Regions from separate parts of the Cyanobium sp. Candia 9D4 genome, predicted to be linked through region 3. Evidence: predicted binding sites of a transcription regulator. Region 3 holds the regulator's gene; each other region holds the start of a gene.

Region 1 (3,905 bases), on a different contig from region 3:
GAATCAGAATCAGGCTGACCCCCCACGTGGCCAGGAGAGTTTCAAGCGGTCGGCCATAGAGCTGCCGGATCAACGTTCTTTCCAGCAGAACTCCAATCAGTGCCGTCACAATGAAGGACAACACCAGCGAGACCGGGAAATACAGTTCGAAGATCACACCACCCATGGGCTTGAAAGCCGATTGCACCACGTAGGTGACATAAGCCCCGAGCATCATGAATTCGCCATGGGCGAGGTTGATGACACCCATCAATCCGAAGACGATGGCCAGGCCTGTCGCTGCCAGCAGCAGCACGGACCCGATGCTGAGGCCATCGAGGATCTGAGAAAAGAAAAGTTCCAACGGAATGAAGGTTGAACGTTAGATCCAGCGCTGCTGAGGCGACGCTGGATCGGGTCGAACGTGGTGGTGTGGCGGACCGGAAAGGGGGCGGTTCCCGCAGGAACCACCCGACTTTCATTCCCTCACGGATGGCTCCGTGATCACATCTTGAACTTGCCGGCGTCAGGCCGATCCTGGGTCCAGTCGCAGGTGAAGCCCTTGGTCTCGGGAACGAACTGGTTCCAGGGAATCGGGGGGATGGCCTTGACGCTGTCGTACAGGATCTTGAACTGGCCGGTGGGCTCCGCTTCGCCGATGAGCACCCGCTCGGAGGTGTGGTGGTTGGGGAACATCTTGATTTCGCCCTGGGGAGCGGCGAAGGTGATCCCGATCATGTTCTGACGAACCTTGTCGAGATCCTCGAAGGTGCCCGCCTTCTCGACGGCGTTCTTCCAGAGGTACACCATGTTGTAGGCGGATTCGGCCGGGTCACCCGTGACGCGGTCGGCCCCGTACATGGCCTGGAAGTCGGAGGTGAACTTCTTGGAGGCCGGGGTGTCCAGGCTCATGAAGAAGTTCCACGCGGCGTAGGTGCCGGTGGTATACTCGGGGCCGATCTGGCGGATCTCCTCCTCGGCGATGGAGAACGACATGATCGGGTACTTGGCCGGATCGATGCCCGAAGCCTTGAACTGCTTGAAGAGGGCGACGTTGGAGTCACCGTTCAAGGTGTTGATGATGATCCCGCCATCCGGGAAGGCTTTCTTGATCTTGGCGATGATCGGAGCCACCTCGGTGTTGCCGAGGGGGATGTAATCCTCGCCGACGGTCTCACCGCCAAGGGCCTTCATCTGCTCCTTGATGATGGTGTTGGCCGTACGCGGATACACGTAGTCGGAGCCCACCAGGTAGACCTTCTTGCCGAGCTTGTCTCCGAACTTATCCATCAGCCACTGAACCGCGGGCTCAGCCTGCTGGTTCGGAACAGCGCCGGTGTAGAAGATGTTCTTCGAGCACTCTTGACCCTCGTACTGAATCGGGTAGAAGAGGATGTGGTTCTTCGACTCGAAGACCGGCAGCATCGCTTTGCGGCTGGCGGAGGTCCAACCACCGAAGACGACGGCGACCTTGTCGGAGTCGATCAGTTTCTGGGCTTTCTCGGCGAAGGTGGGCCAGTCGGAGGCGCCATCTTCGGAAACGGCAACGATCTTGTAGGACTTGCCGCCGACTTTGACGCCGCCGGCGTCATTGATTTCCTTGATCGCCATCTCTTCGACTTCTTTCAAAGTCGTTTCGGAGATGGCCATGGTGCCGCTGAGAGAGTGAAGGATGCCGACCTTCACTTCACCGTCAAAATTGCCGCCGGACCCGGACTCGCCCCCGCAGGAGACGAGGGTTACGCTCACGGCAGTTGCGGCGATTGCAGCTGCCAGTCGCCTTGAAAGATGCAGAGACATTGATGCCTGTTCAAGATGAATTGTAGTCGCCGTAACCGACGGCAAAGGGAAAGGTACGGAAGGACGTGGTTACCCCCGGTATCCAATGAGACAGAAAGCCGCCCAGGGCCCGCCGGAGTGAGGATTTGAACGTCGCAGACCTGTCGATATGTTGCATTACCTACGGTTTTTCTGATCAACGCCTGAAAGGCGAATACCAGAATCCTTGATCGCGTGCTCGACTCAGGCGGCTGCCGGTTCAGGCAGCTGCCGCAGCAGGAAGCTTTCGACCCGATCGAGGCCTTCGCCGCTGCGCAGATTTGTGAAGCACCAGGGGCGACCGCCGCGCATGCGTTCGGTGTCGCTCTCCATCACGGCCAGGCTGGCCCCGACCATGGGGGCCAGGTCGATCTTGTTGATGACCAGCAGGTCGGAGCGGGTGATGCCGGGCCCCCCCTTGCGGGGGATCTTGTCCCCGGCGGCCACGTCGATCACGTAGATGCACAGATCCACCAGCTCCGGGCTGAAGCTGGCCGCCAGGTTGTCGCCGCCGCTCTCCACCAGCACCAGGTCGAGGTCCGGGAAGGCCTCCTCCAGTTCCTGGACGGCCGCCCGGTTGATCGAGCAGTCCTCCCGGATGGCGGTGTGGGGGCAGCCGCCGGTCTCCACGCCCCGGATCCGCTCGGGGGCCAGGGAGCCGGCACGGGTGAGGAACTGGGCGTCCTCCTGGGTGTAGATGTCGTTGGTGACCACCGCCAGCTGCAGCCGCTGCCGCAGCCGCCGGCAGAGCGCGTCGACCAGGGCCGTCTTGCCTGATCCCACCGGACCGGCCACGCCGACCCTCAGTTTGCTGCCCATCGCCCCGGTCCAGGATGGGTGCCATCCTGACGCCAGCGCCGAGGGCTGCGGTGAGTGACGGACCGATGCCGACGCTGATCCGTCGCTTCGAGCGTCTGGATGCCCGACTCGTCGCCTCCGTCATGGGCACGGGGGTGGTGGTCTGCCTGGGGTTCATCGAGCTGCTGCGCAGTCCCCTGCAGCAGCTCTCCAGGGTGACGATCGAACTGCTGGCGGTGCGGGCCCTGCTGTTTCTGGCTCCCCTGCTGGTCAGCCTGTTGCTGCTGCTGCGGGATGGCCCGCTGCTCCTGGGCGGCCGTCGCCCCCCCGCCTCCTGGGGGCCCGACCTGCTGGCCAGCGGCCTGCTGAGCGTCGTGCTGCTGCTCTATTTCATGGCGGCCGTGATCATCACCGCCAGCCTCATGCTCAACCAGGGGGATGGGGTGGCGGAGGTGGGCTTCCTGATCGGCCAGCTGGAGCCGGCCCGCTTCGCGGCCGCCCTGGCCAGGGCGGCCGCCTATGGCGGGATCTGCGCCGCCATCTGCCTGCAGCAGGCCCGGCGCAGCGCCTCCGGCGAGGTGGGGATGGCCTCGGGCATGGCCCGGTCGCTGCGGCTGGGCATCGGGGTGATGGTCTGCCTCGATGTGCTCTGGACGATCGTCGTCGATCCCCTGCGCATGGGAGGAACCTGACCGTGTCCACCTCCGCCAGGCCGCGGCGCCCCGGCCCCCAGAGCCTGGTCTTCCTGGCCGGAGCGGTGGCCCTGCTGGGGGTGTTCGTGCTCGGGATCGCCCGCTCCGGCAACTGGCTGGCGCCCAGCGTCCGCCTGCAGTTCCGCACCCTCGACGCCGCCGGCCTGCAGACGGGCATGGCGGTGCGCATCTCGGGGTTCGCCGTCGGCCAGGTGCGCCGGATCGTGCTGCAGCCCGATGCCCAGGTGCTGGTGGAACTGGAGCTGCGGGACCCCTACCGCTCCATGGTGGGTCGCCGCAGCCGGGCCGAACTGGCCCAGCTGGGGCTCCTGGGCGACAACTACATCGCCATCACCCCCGACCCGGCGGCGATCGGCCAGCCCCCGATCGGCGACGGCGAGACGCTCGTCTTCACCAGCCGGCCCGACATCGACGACCTGATCGCCGAGGTGGCCAGCAGCCGCATCCCCCTGCAGCGGGCCGTCAGCAGCGGCCTGACCCTGGCGGAGACCCGCCTGCCCCGCAGCCTCGACGAGCTCGATCGCACCCTGGTCGCCAGCCGTCGCCTGGCGACGCGCCTGGAGGCGGACACCCGCCGCAGCAGCAGCGAACTGAATC
Region 2 (3,905 bases), on a different contig from region 3:
GAGGGGAACGACAGGGAGGAAAGAGAGGGCCGCCAGGAACACAGGCAGGCCCGAACAGTGGCAGACAAGAACAGTGGCAGACAAGAAAAAGGGGCCTGGTATCCAGGCCCCTCCCGCCAGCCTGCTGATCAGCAGGGGAGGATGTCCTTGTCGAAGATCCCCGTGGGGATGGCCAGGGTGCAGCAGGCGTTGGGGATGTCGACGATGCCGCTGATCCTGCCTTCCACCGGCGCACAGCTCAGCAGCAGGTAGGCCTGCTCACCGGTGTAGCCGAACTTCTTGAGGTACTCGATGGCGTTGAGGCAGGCACGCCGGTAGGCGATGTGGACGTCCATGTAGTACTGCTTGCCCTCGAACTCATCCACGGAGATGCCTTCGAACACCAGGTAGTCGGTGTAGTGGGGCTCCACCGGGCTGGTCTTGAACATGGGGTTGACCATGCCGTACTTCGCCATGCCGCCCTTGATGATCTCGACGTGGAGGTCTAGATAGCCGGACATCTCAATGGCGCCGCAGAAGGAGATTTCCCCATCCCCCTGGGAGAAGTGGATGTCGCCCATCGAGAGCTTGGCCCCTTCGACATAGACCGGGAAATAGATCCGGGTGCCCTTGGTGAGGTTCTTGATGTCGCAGTTGCCGCCGTGCTCGCGGGGCGGCACCGTGCGTGCGGCCTCGTTGGCCACCCGCTCGAACTCGCTGCCGGGGAGGGTGCCGAGGATGGCGCTGTTGGGGTTGGGCAGGGCCGCCAGCACGGGCTCGCTGCCGGAGAGGCCGGCGCCGTAGGTGCGGCGGTCGGGGGCGGTCTTCACCAGCTCCGTTTCACGACGGTTCCACTCGTTGAGCAGCTCGTGGGAGGGGGCGCAGCCGATCAGGCCCGGGTGGGTGATGCCGGCGAAACGGACACCGGGAATGTGGCGGGAGGAGGTGTAGATGCCTTCGAGATCCCAGATGGCCTTGGCGGCCTTGGGGTAGTGATCGGTGAGGAATCCGCCACCGTTCTCCTTGGCGAAGATGCCCGTGAAGCCCCACTCATCCCCCTGCAGGGCACCGACATCGAGAATGTCGACCACCAGGATGTCGCCGGGCTGGGCACCGTTGACCCAGATCGGGCCGCTGAGGACGTGAACGACCTCGAGATTCACATCCTCGATGTCCTTGGGGTCGTCATTGTTCTTGATCTGACCATCGGTCCAGTCCTTGCATTCGATCCGGAACACGTCGCCAGGGTTCACCGAGGCCACGGCAGGGATTTCCGGGTGCCAGCGGTTGTGCCCGGGCATGTCCTGTTGATCCATCGGCTTGGTGAGATCAACGGAGAAGAGTGTTTTGGGCATCGAAGAACCGAGGCGCAATTTCCCATCCATCCAAAAGGATGACCTGCGGCCCGAAAGTGTCGATTGCTACAGGACATTGGGGCCCTGTGTCCGCTCCAGGGAACGGGATCAAGAATCATTCTCACATCCAGGAGACCTTTCTCCCTCCCCTCGACCACCGGGGGATCAGGTGTCGTCGAAATCCCCTTTGCGGCAGAGATTATCCTTCAATCGGGCTACCCAGACACTGGGATCCAGCTTGCCGACCTGCTCCGTGCGGCCATCAAAGTGGAACAGAAACTGCCAGCGATCCTTGACCGGAAATGTTCTCTTGGCGTTGAGATCACTGATCGGATCCCCATAGATATTGTCATACGATTGCCAGCCCGGCTCTCCCTTGACGCTGCAGATCGCCGTGGTTTCGTACAGCTGGCCCTTGGCATCGCCGCCACCTGAGGTGACCTTCACCACACCCTTGTGCAGCCCGTTGGCAACGCCCGGCTGGAACGCCCGCACCAGCTCCACCCGGCTCCCGTCCACCTGCACCAGCAGGTCGCCCGGCTTGGCGTCCTGAACGGCCACCTCCTTCGGGGTGGCGCCGCAACCGGCCAGGGCGAGTCCCGTGCCCGCGAGCAAGCCGGCCAGCAGTCCTGCCAGGTGCTTCCGGGACCCCAGGCCCCCCACAGCGTCGAACAACGTGATGGATCGATTCTGGCGCCAACCTATGACGACGCCAGCAGCCGTCTCCAGAGGCCATCAACCCCGGCGGGCAGGGGCAGATCGATGGCCCCGCAGCGCCGGATCGGGCGGCCGCCCAGGCTGTTGACCAGCAGGGCCGCCTCGCTCTCCAGCAGGTCCGCCACTGACAGCCGCTCCTCCCGCAGCAACCCCAGGGCCAGGCCGCGGCCCCGCATCACCCCCGGCAGACAGCCGCTCTCCAGGGGCGGGGTGACCCACGCGCCCCTGCGCCGCACCAGCAGGTTCGCGCTGGTGCCGCAGCACAGGTCGCCGCCGCTGCCGAGCAGCAGGGCGTCATCGGCCCCGGCGGCCCGGGCCTCCCGCAGGGCCTGGATGGCGCCGCCGTAGGCGAAGGTCTTGCAGCGGCTGACCAGGCTGGCGGCGTTGCGCCGCTCCACCCCACTGACGATCACCGCCACCGGCGTGGAGGCGGGCCTCCAGGGGCTCAGCTGCAGCCAGAAGCGGGGGCGGCCCTGGGGTTCGTCCGGCCCCGGCAGCGCCAGGCCCCGGCCGGCGCCGCTGCCCCGGCTCCAGTTGAGCCGCAGGGCCCCGCTGCCGGTGAGGCCACTGCGGGCCACCGCCTCGGCCAGCAGCGGCCGCACCCGGTCGGCCCCGGGGGGTGGCGCCAGGCCCAGGCTGGCGGCCGAGACGCGCCAGCGCTCCAGGTGCTCCGCCAGCAGCCGGGGCGTCCCCCCTTCGATCAGCACCGTTTCAAAGAGACCATCAGCCAGCAGCAGGCCGCGGTCGTTCAGGGGCAGGCAGAGCCGGTCCGGATCGCCCCAGGTTCCCTCCGGCGTCGGCCCGTCGATCCAGGCGATGGCCGTGCCGGCCGGAGCTGGGCCAGCGCTCATGCCAGGGCCTCCAGCAGCGGCTCGATCTTCCAGCCCATCTCCCGGGCCTCCCCCACGGGGTCGGAGTCGGCCACGATGCCGCCGCCGGCATGCAGCCGCAGGCGCCGATCCTTCTGCAGCAGGGTGCGGATCAGGATGCTGCTGTCGAAGCCGCCATCGGCTCCCAGGTGAAACAGGGAGCCGCAGTAGGGCCCCCGCGGCACCGGCTCCAGCTGGCTGAGGCGCCGGCAGGCCCGCACCTTGGGGGCGCCGGTGATCGAGCCCCCCGGCCAGCAGGCCCGCAGCAGGTCGACCAGGCCGCGCCCGGCGGCGAGCTGTCCCATCACCACCGAGGTGAGGTGGTGCACGTGGGCGTAGCTCTCCAGCCCCAGCAGCTGGGGCACATGCACCGAGCCGGGTACGCAGACCCGGCCCAGGTCGTTGCGCAGCAGGTCGACGATCATCACGTTCTCGGCCCGGTCCTTGGGGTCGCAGATCAGCTCGGCGGCGCGGGCGGCATCGGCGTCGGGGTCGGCGTGGCGGGGCCGGGTGCCCTTGATCGGGCGCGTCTCCACCCGGCCGTCGGGGTGCAGGCGCAGGAAGCGCTCCGGCGAGGCCGAGATCACCGCCTCCCCACCGGCGATGGCCAGGCCGGCGAAGGGGGCCGGGCCATGGCCCACCAGACGGAGGAACAGCGCCAGCGGATCGGGCGGCTCCTCCCGCAGGCTCTCGCAGCAGGCGGTGAGGTTGGCCTGGAAGAGGTCGCCGGCGGCGATCCACTCCCGCAGGATCTCCACCTGGGCGGCATAGGTGTCCGGGTCGGTGTGCCAGTGCCAGGCGCCGCGGGCGATGCCGGGCCCCTCGGCCGGGCGCTCCCCGGCCCCGGCCACCGCCGCCGCCAGGGCGGGATCCGCCAGCAGCCCCGCCATGGCCGCGAACCGGGCCGGGTCCTGGCCCTCGAGCCACAGCCGACCCTCCCCCCGGTCGAAGTGGATCAGGGGATCGTGGCGGGCCGCCCAGAGGG
Region 3 (3,905 bases):
TCGCCGATCACCACGGCAGCCAGGGCCTGCTGGCGGTGCCACTGCTCCAGCCGTTCCCAGGCCGCCTCCGGGGGCAGCACCAGGGCTTCACGGATCTCGCGGCGTTCGGGGTCGGTGAGCACCAGGCCGCACTTGCTGCGGCCGGGATCGAGGCCCGCCAGGGGGCCGGGGGCCCCCAGGGGTCCCGCGCTCACGGCCGCCCCGGCCGGGTGGCGCCGGCGCCGCCCGGCCGGAGCCAGCGCAGCTCCACGCTGATGGGGTCGGGGGTGTCGGCGTTCTGGAGGGCCACCGCCTCGAGATTGGCGGTCACGCCGGCGGGGCGTTCGCTGAGTTCCCGGGCCAGGGCGTTGATGCTGGCGGCATCGAACTGGAGGCCGTTGGCCAGGGTGCCCTGGCGCTGGACCTTGGCGAAGGCGGCGGCCAGCAGCAGGTTGAGGCGGCTGCGGACGGCTTCGGGATCGCGCACGTCGGGCTCGAGGGAGGTGCGGGAGAGCACCTCCCCCTGCTCGACCACCTGACGGTTGGGGCGCAGGTCTGGGAAGGCCAGCACCTGGGCCTCGCCCCGCAGCACGTTGGCGGCCGAGCGGATGCTGACCACCCAGGTGCCGGGGGTGGCGAGCAGCGATTCCAGCCGGGTGATGTCGCTGCGGGGCACCAGCAGGATCTGGCGGTTGGGGGGCTGGCCGGGCAGCAGCAGCTGGAAGGCGGCCCGGTTCGACTCCTGCAGCAGGGCATCGATCACCTGCTTGGCCTGGTCGGGGCGCTGCAGCTGCACCTTGGCGGTGGCCAGGGGCTGGCCGCTGGCGATCACCACGTCGCCGCGGCGCAGGGCGATGACGTTGGTCTCCAGGTCCTTGAGTTCCTTGGCGCCGGCGGCGATGCGGCGGCGGACGCTGGCCAGTTCGGCCTCGGTGCGGCGGATCTCGGCGTCCCGGCCCTGCACCTCCCGGCTGAGCCGGGCCCGCTCGGCCTCCAGCCGGGCGCGCTCCGCCTGCAGGGGCTGGAGTTCACGGCGCAGGGTGTCGACGCGGCGCTCGGCGGCCAGCAGCTGGTCGCGGGCGCGGCGCTGGCTGGCCAGGGCCTGGTCGCGGCGGCGCTCGGCGGTGATCAGATCGAGGCGGCTGCGCTCCAGTTCGCCCCGGGTGCGGGACAGTTCCCCTTCATTGCGCTTGAGGGCGGCGCGGCTGTCCCGCAGGCGGTCCTGGATCTGGTCGAGCTCGAAGAGCCCCACCCGCAGGCGCTCGCTCACCAGCAGCATCAGCCCCAGCGATACGGCACTGATCAGGCTGCCGGTGAGCACCGTGATGACCACGGCGGTCTTGCGGGGCCGCAGGTTGAACAGGCTGAGGCGCGCCTTGCCGACGCGGCTGCCGAGCCGGTCGCCCAGGGTGGAGAGCACTCCGCCGAGCACCAGGAGCGCGAGGATCAGCAGCCAACCCGACACCGTCTGCGCCTCGGTTTTGCGGTCCACCAAGTATCCCTGCTGGTGGCCTCGCGGCACCCGGCGGCGACCGCCCGATCAGCTGAACCGCTTGGCCAGGGCGATGGGATCGAAGACGGTGATCTTCTTGCGGTCGATCTGGACCAGGCCGTCGTTGCGCAGGTCGCCCAGCAGGCGGGTGATGGTGACGCGGGTGGAGCCGATCGCCTCGGCAATGGCCTGGTGGGAGAGGCGCAGGTCGATGGTGATGCCCTCGGTGCCGGGGACGCCGAAGTCGCGGCAGAGGACGAGCAGGAAGCTCACCAGCCGGGAGGACATGTCCCGGTGGGTGAGGGTCTCGATCATGGTCTCGGTCTGGAGGATGCGGGAGGAGAGGCCCTGGAGCAGCAGCAGGCCGACGCTGGCGTCCTGCTCGATGGCCCGCCGCACCGAGGTGGCCGGGGCCGTGACCATCTCGACCCGGGTGAAGGCGATGGCGTGATAGAAGCGGTCGGAGCGCTGGCCGGTGAGCAGGGAGAGCACCCCGAACAGGCTGTTCTCGCGCAGCAGGGCCACGGTGATCTCCTCGCCCGACTCGTAGACGCGCGAGAGGCGCACGGCACCGCGCCGCAGCAGGTAGACGCGCTCGGCCGGGTCGCCGGGGAAGAAGATCGTCTTGCCGCGCTCGATGGTCTCGACGCTGCTGCCGGCCAGGCCGCGGATCACGTCCAGCAGGGTGGTGGCCATGGTGCCGGGGGCGCCCATGGGGGTCACGGAGCCGGGGGATCCGCTGGATGGGCTGCTGGGGTAGCGGCTGAAGCCACGCGTAGCGCCGACCATCAAGGCGTGGCGATTGGTGATGAACCTATGGATCGGTCTGGCCGATCCATGTAGCCAATGACACTCTTTAGCCGGTCGTCCGTGCGGCTGCAACCACGCTGGGCCCGGCCGGCGCCCCAGCCAGGGCCTGGCGCTGGGCCTCCTGCAGGTCCCGCAGGCCCGGTTCGGCCAGATCCAGCAGGGCGTCGAGGCGGGAGCGGGAGAAGGGGGCGCCCTCGGCGGTGCCCTGGATCTCCAGCAGCCGGCCCTGCTCGTCCATCACCACGTTGAGGTCGACCTCGGCGCGGGAATCCTCGGAGTAGTCCAGATCCAGCAGGGCCCGGCCATCCACCAGGCCCACCGACACGGCCGACACCTGCTGGCGCAGGGGCGAGGCGGCCAGCACGCCCTGGTGCTGGAGGCGCTCCAGGGCGGCGGCCAGGGCGATCCAGGCGCCGGTGATCGAGGCGGTGCGGGTGCCGGCGTCGGCCTGGAGCACGTCGCAGTCGACCAGCAGGGTGCGCTCGCCGAGGGCCTCCAGGTCGAGGGCGGCCCGCAGGCTGCGGCCGATGAGGCGCTGGATCTCCTGGGTGCGGCCGGAGAGCTTCATCAGTTCGCGGCCCTGGCGGCTGGGGGTGGAGGCCGGCAGCAGGCGGTATTCGGCGCTGAGCCAGCCGCTGCCGGAGCCCTTGCGCCAGCGGGGCACCTCGGGATCGAGGCAGACGCTGCAGAGCACGCGGGTGCGGCCGGCGGCGAAGAGCACCGAGCTGAGGGCGAAGCCCATCGGGTCCCAGTCGACGGCCACCGGGCGCAGGGCATCGGCGGTGCGGCCGTCGTTGCGGGGGGCGTCGGCGGGAGTGGTCACGCGGCCTTTGGCGGAGCCGGGCCAGCGTAGGTGGCGCCGGTGGTACGTCTGTTCCCAGCCACTACCGATGGTGTGCCGGGCTGGCGAGGGCCGCTACATTCGGGAGGTGAGCGGCCGGGGCGATCCGTCCGGACCTTTCACACCAACGCTTCCGTGGGGTGTCCATGACCGCCAGCCTCATCGACCCCGGCCACCCCCGGCGCACGGCCGCCCCGGCGCGCACCGAGCCGCTGGCCCTGGTGCCGCCCCTGCGGCTGGTGAGCCAGCCGGAGGGGCTGCTGCAGATCCACACGGCGCCTTTCCGGGGCAGCTTCGCGGCGGTGTTCAGCCAGGCCCTGCGCAGCGCCGGGCTGGGCAGCCGGGTGCTGGTGAGCCAGTTCCTCAAGGGGGGCGTGGAGCAGGGGCCGGCGGGCAGCCTGCGGCTGTGCGGCCGGCTGGAGTGGCTGCGGCCGGGCACGCCCCACTGCCTCGATGGGCCGCCGGGCTCGCAAGGGGAGGAGGGGGCCACGGCCGAGGAGGCGCTCGAAGCGGTGGCCGAGGTGTGGGAGGTGAGCCGCGAGCGGCTGCTGAAGGGGGATCTGGATCTGCTGGTGCTCGATGAACTGGGCCTGGCGATCGCCCTGGGGTATCTGCCGGCCCCATCGGTGATCGAGGCGCTTGAACAGCGGCCAGCCCATCTGGATGTCATCCTGACGGGCCCCTCGATGCCGGCCAGCCTGATGGCGATGGCCGATCAGGTCACCCAGTTGCGCCGCGGCGGCTGACGCCATGCTCAAGAACGACCACTGGATCAACGAACAG
Region 4 (3,905 bases), on a different contig from region 3:
GCCGGCAAGCCCCTGGTGGGCATGGCGCTGCTCACCAGCTTCGGTGCCGGCCAGGTGATGCCCCTGCTGCTGGCCGGCACGGTGGCCGCCTCCCTGCCCGGACTGCTGCAGCTGCGCCGCCTGGGCCAGTGGGTGCCGGCGATCAGCGGCGTGGTGCTGCTCGCCAGCGGCAGCCTCACCCTGCTGTCGGTGCTGCCATGAGCGGCACGGCAGCCTCGCCCTGGCGCCCCCTGCAGCGCCTGGCCGCCTGGATCTCCGACCTGCGCCTGGCGATCGGCCTGCTGCTGGTCATCGCCATCGCCAGCGGCATCGGCACGGCCATTCCCCAGAAGGAGGAGGCCGGCTTCTACCACCAGCTCTACGACCCCACCCCCTGGCTGGGGGTGCTGGACGGCGACGGGGTGCTGCGCCTTCAGCTGGATCATGTGTATTCCAGTGGCTGGTTCCTGGCCCTGCTGGCCTGGCTGGGCCTGTCGCTGATCCTGTGCAGCTGGCGCCGCCAGTGGCCCGCCCTGCAGGCCTCGCTGCGCTGGATCGACTACCGCAGCCCCCGCCAGCTCAGCAAGCTGAGCGTGGCCGAAACCCTCGTCACCGCTCATCCCGTCGCCGGCCTGGAGCGGCTGGAGGCCGATCTGCGCGGCGCGGGCTGGCAGATCCAGCGCCAGGACGACCGCCTGGCGGCCCGCCGGGGGGTGCTCGGCCGGGTGGGTCCCCTGCTGGTCCATGCCGGCATGGTGGTGCTGATGGTGGGGGCCGCCTGGGGCGCCCTGGGGGGCCAGCGGCTGGAGCGCTTCCTGGCCCCGGGCCGGGAGCTGGAACTGCTTGACAGCCGCGGCAGCACCCAGGTGACCCTGGCCCTCGACGACTTCCGCATCCAGCGGGATCCCGCCGGCCGCCCGGAGCAGTTCTCCTCCAGCCTGCGGCTGATCTCCCCCAGCGACGACGCCCCCACCTCCGAAGCCGCCATCAGCGTCAACCACCCCCTGCGCTACCGGGGCATGACGCTGTATCAGGCCGACTGGTCCCTGGCCACGATCAGCCTGCAGCTGGGCCGCAGTCCGGTGCTGGAGCTGCCCCTGCAGACCTTCCCCCAGCTGGGCGACCAGCTCTGGGGGCTGGTGCTGCCCACCCGCCCCGATGGCACCGAGCCGGTGCTGCTGAGCCTCACCAGCGAACAGGGGCCGGTGCAGGTGTTCGGCCCCGATGGTGTGGCCCTGGCCCAGCTGGTGCCGGGCGGCGAGGCCCAGGAGGTGAAGGGGCTGCCGATCCGGGTGGCGAGCGTGCTGCCGGCCAGCGGCATCCTGTTCAAACGGGACCCCGGTGTGCCGCTCGTGTACACCGGCTTCGCCATCGCCCTGGCGGGCGGTGCCCTGAGCCTGGTGGCCACCCGCCAGCTGTGGGCCATCGCCGATGGGCCCGGCGGCCGGCTGCACGTGGCGGGCCTCTGCAACCGCAACCTCACGGCCTTCGCCGCCGAGCTGCCGGCGCTGCTGCAGCGGCTGGAACCCCAGCCCTGACTCAGCAGGGCCGGCGCTCGCCGTGGCTGACGCGCACCACGGTGTGCACGTTGCCGCGGGGATTGAAATCGGCCTCCAGCTGCATCCAGAGGGGATCGCAGGCGGCCACGAGGTCGTCAAGGATCCGGTTGGCCGCCTCCTCGTGGGAGATGGAGCGGTGGCGGTAGCTGTTGATGTAGAGCTTGAGCGCCTTGAGCTCCAGCACCCGGGGGCCGGGCTGGTACAGCAGCCGCAGGACGGCGAAATCGGGGTAGCCGGAGAAGGGGCAGGTGCAGGTGAACTCCGGCAGTTCGATGGACACCTCGTAGGCGCGACCCTCGCGGGGGTTGGCGAAGCAGACCAGCTGGGCCTCGGCGATGGCCCGCTCCCCGTACAGGGGGGTCACGGTCTGGGGCTGGTCGGCGACACCGGAAGCCATGGTGAGCAGGACAGGGAGACGGATTTTGACCGTACAGGAGCTGACCCATGGCGCGGAGGCCAGGCCAGGAGCCGCGGCCGCCCGTCAGCGGCCCGGAGCGGGCGTAGCAACCGTTACGACGACCCCGGCAAGGCTCGGCGGTAATGGAGCCGTCCCCCCTTCAGGCGGGGACTCTGAGAGACTCCAACCGTCGCCTTCCTGACCGCAGCACAGCCATGAAGAAAATCGAGGCCATCATCCGCCCCTTCAAGCTCGAGGACGTGAAGATCGCCCTTGTCAATGCGGGCATCGTCGGCATGACCGTGAGCGAGGTGCGCGGATTCGGCCGGCAGAAGGGGCAGGTGGAGCGCTATCGCGGTTCCGAATTCACGGTCGAATTCCTGCAGAAACTCAAGCTCGAGATCGTCGTCGACGACGACCGGGTGGCCACCGTGGTCCAGGCGGTGCAGGATGCCGCCCGCACCGGCGAGATCGGTGACGGCAAGATCTTCATCAGCACCGTGGATTCGGTGATCCGGATCCGCACCGGCGACCTCGACAGCGGCGCCATCTGAGCCCCCGCGCCTTCCCCCCCTGACCCTGGCCGCGGTCCCCTCAGGAGCCGGCCGGGGTCTCCTTCGTTGGCCTGTCCCTGGCCAGGGTGCCCGTCACCAGCGCCGCGATCCTGCCGGACCAGTCCGCGCCCTCCGCGGCGGCGGCTTCGCTGGCTGCGGCCGGCACCAGCCAGAGCAGGTATTCGTGGTTGCCGGCGGGCCCGGTGAGGGGCGAGGCCACCAGCCCCGCCGGGTGCCAGTCCAGTTCCTTCGCGGCGGCGATCACGCCGGCGATGGCGTCGGCATGGGCCGCCGGATCCCGCACCACGCCCCCCTTGCCCACCCGCTGGCGCCCCACCTCGAACTGGGGCTTGACCAGCAGCACCGCCTCCCCCGCCCTCAGCAGCAGGGCCCGCAGGGCCGGCAGCACCCGGGTGAGGGAAATGAACGACACATCGGCCACGGCCAGGTCGGGCCAGGCATCGCCCTCGCCGTAGAGCAGCTCCGGGGTGAGGTGGCGCAGGTTGGTGCGCTCCCGCAGCACCACCCGTTCATCGGTGCGCAGGCTCCAGGCGGTCTGGCCGTAGCCCACATCGATGCCGTACACCCGCACGGCCCCGTGCTGCAGCAGGCAGTCGGTGAAGCCGCCGGTGGAGATGCCGCCATCGAGGCACACCCGGCCCCGCACCTGGATCGGCAGGGCCGCCAGGGCCCCTTCCAGCTTCTCGCCCCCCCGGGAGACGAACCGGGGGGGCTGCTCCACCTCCAGGGGCAGGGTCTCGGCCACCTCGGTGCCGGGTTTGTCGAGCACCTCGCCGCCGCCGCGCACCCGGCCGGCGCGGATCAGCTGCTGGGCCTGCTGGCGGCTGGCCACCAGGCCGAGATCCACCAGCCGGCGATCGAGCCGCTGCTTACGGGCCATCCTGCATTTCGGCCATGGGTCCTGCCGCTCCACCGGCATGTTGTCACCGAACAGCGATCCAAACCGAACAAAAACCGATGGGCAGACGGTTCGGGGCGGAACAGTCGCAGGATGGCCCCAGTCTTCCCCCGGTTCCCTGCCATGGCTGGCCCAGGATCCACTGCTGCCCCGGGATCCAAGGCGTCCCCCGGCTCCAACGTGGTCGAGCTGCTCCATCCGGGAAGCTTCGTGCGGCTGCGGGACCATCCGGAGGATCTGCCCCCCTTCCAGCTGATCCGGCGCCGCGGCACCCGCTGCTGGGTGCGGCAGCAGGCCTGGGGGTCGATGGTGCACCTGGAGCTGCCCTACCGGCGCCTCACCGCCGCCGCCTGAGCCGGTGGGGGCGGCTCGATAGGTTGGGGGATCGTTCACCACCGCCCGGCCCTTGATCGAGCGTTACACCCTGCCCGAAATGGGCCGCCTCTGGAGCGAGGAAGCGAAGTTCCAGAGCTGGCTCGAGGTGGAGATCGCCGCCA

Evidence for each region. The regulator NtcA, encoded in region 3, controls nitrogen genes in cyanobacteria. The targets are predictions, from matches to a motif close to GTANCNNNNGNTAC.
Region 1: a site for NtcA is predicted at 1,858-1,871, ahead of urtA (urea ABC transporter substrate-binding protein). Genes of this name have one in related genera too.
Region 2: a site for NtcA is predicted at 1,391-1,404, ahead of fmdA (formamidase). Genes of this name have one in related genera too.
Region 4: a site for NtcA is predicted at 2,039-2,052, ahead of KBZ08_RS10590 (P-II family nitrogen regulator). Genes of this name have one in related genera too.

Annotation. Positions count from the first base shown of each region.
Region 1 is NZ_JAGQCK010000002.1:339,806-343,710, forward strand. Features, by position in the region: gene KBZ08_RS06260 (urea ABC transporter permease subunit UrtB) at 1-343, opposite strand, end outside; gene urtA (urea ABC transporter substrate-binding protein) at 484-1,779, opposite strand; gene ureG (urease accessory protein UreG) at 2,002-2,616, opposite strand; gene KBZ08_RS06275 (hypothetical protein) at 2,682-3,287, shown strand; gene KBZ08_RS06280 (MlaD family protein) at 3,290-3,905, shown strand, end outside.
Region 2 is NZ_JAGQCK010000002.1:331,985-335,889, reverse strand. Features, by position in the region: gene fmdA (formamidase) at 129-1,334, opposite strand; gene KBZ08_RS06230 (hypothetical protein) at 1,500-2,009, opposite strand; gene KBZ08_RS06225 (aminotransferase class IV) at 2,036-2,902, opposite strand; gene KBZ08_RS06220 (anthranilate synthase component I family protein) at 2,899-3,905, opposite strand, start outside.
Region 3 is NZ_JAGQCK010000010.1:9,677-13,581, reverse strand. Features, by position in the region: gene KBZ08_RS14545 (resolvase) at 1-194, opposite strand, end outside; gene KBZ08_RS14540 (DUF3084 domain-containing protein) at 191-1,444, opposite strand; gene ntcA (global nitrogen regulator NtcA) at 1,520-2,185, opposite strand; gene rph (ribonuclease PH) at 2,328-3,104, opposite strand; gene KBZ08_RS14525 (cob(I)yrinic acid a,c-diamide adenosyltransferase) at 3,269-3,868, shown strand; gene dcd (dCTP deaminase) at 3,873-3,905, shown strand, end outside.
Region 4 is NZ_JAGQCK010000004.1:78,740-82,644, reverse strand. Features, by position in the region: gene KBZ08_RS10605 (cytochrome c biogenesis CcdA family protein) at 1-201, shown strand, start outside; gene KBZ08_RS10600 (cytochrome c biogenesis protein ResB) at 198-1,517, shown strand; gene queF (preQ(1) synthase) at 1,519-1,935, opposite strand; gene KBZ08_RS10590 (P-II family nitrogen regulator) at 2,151-2,489, shown strand; gene KBZ08_RS10585 (TlyA family RNA methyltransferase) at 2,530-3,390, opposite strand; gene KBZ08_RS10580 (hypothetical protein) at 3,532-3,762, shown strand; gene purB (adenylosuccinate lyase) at 3,815-3,905, shown strand, end outside.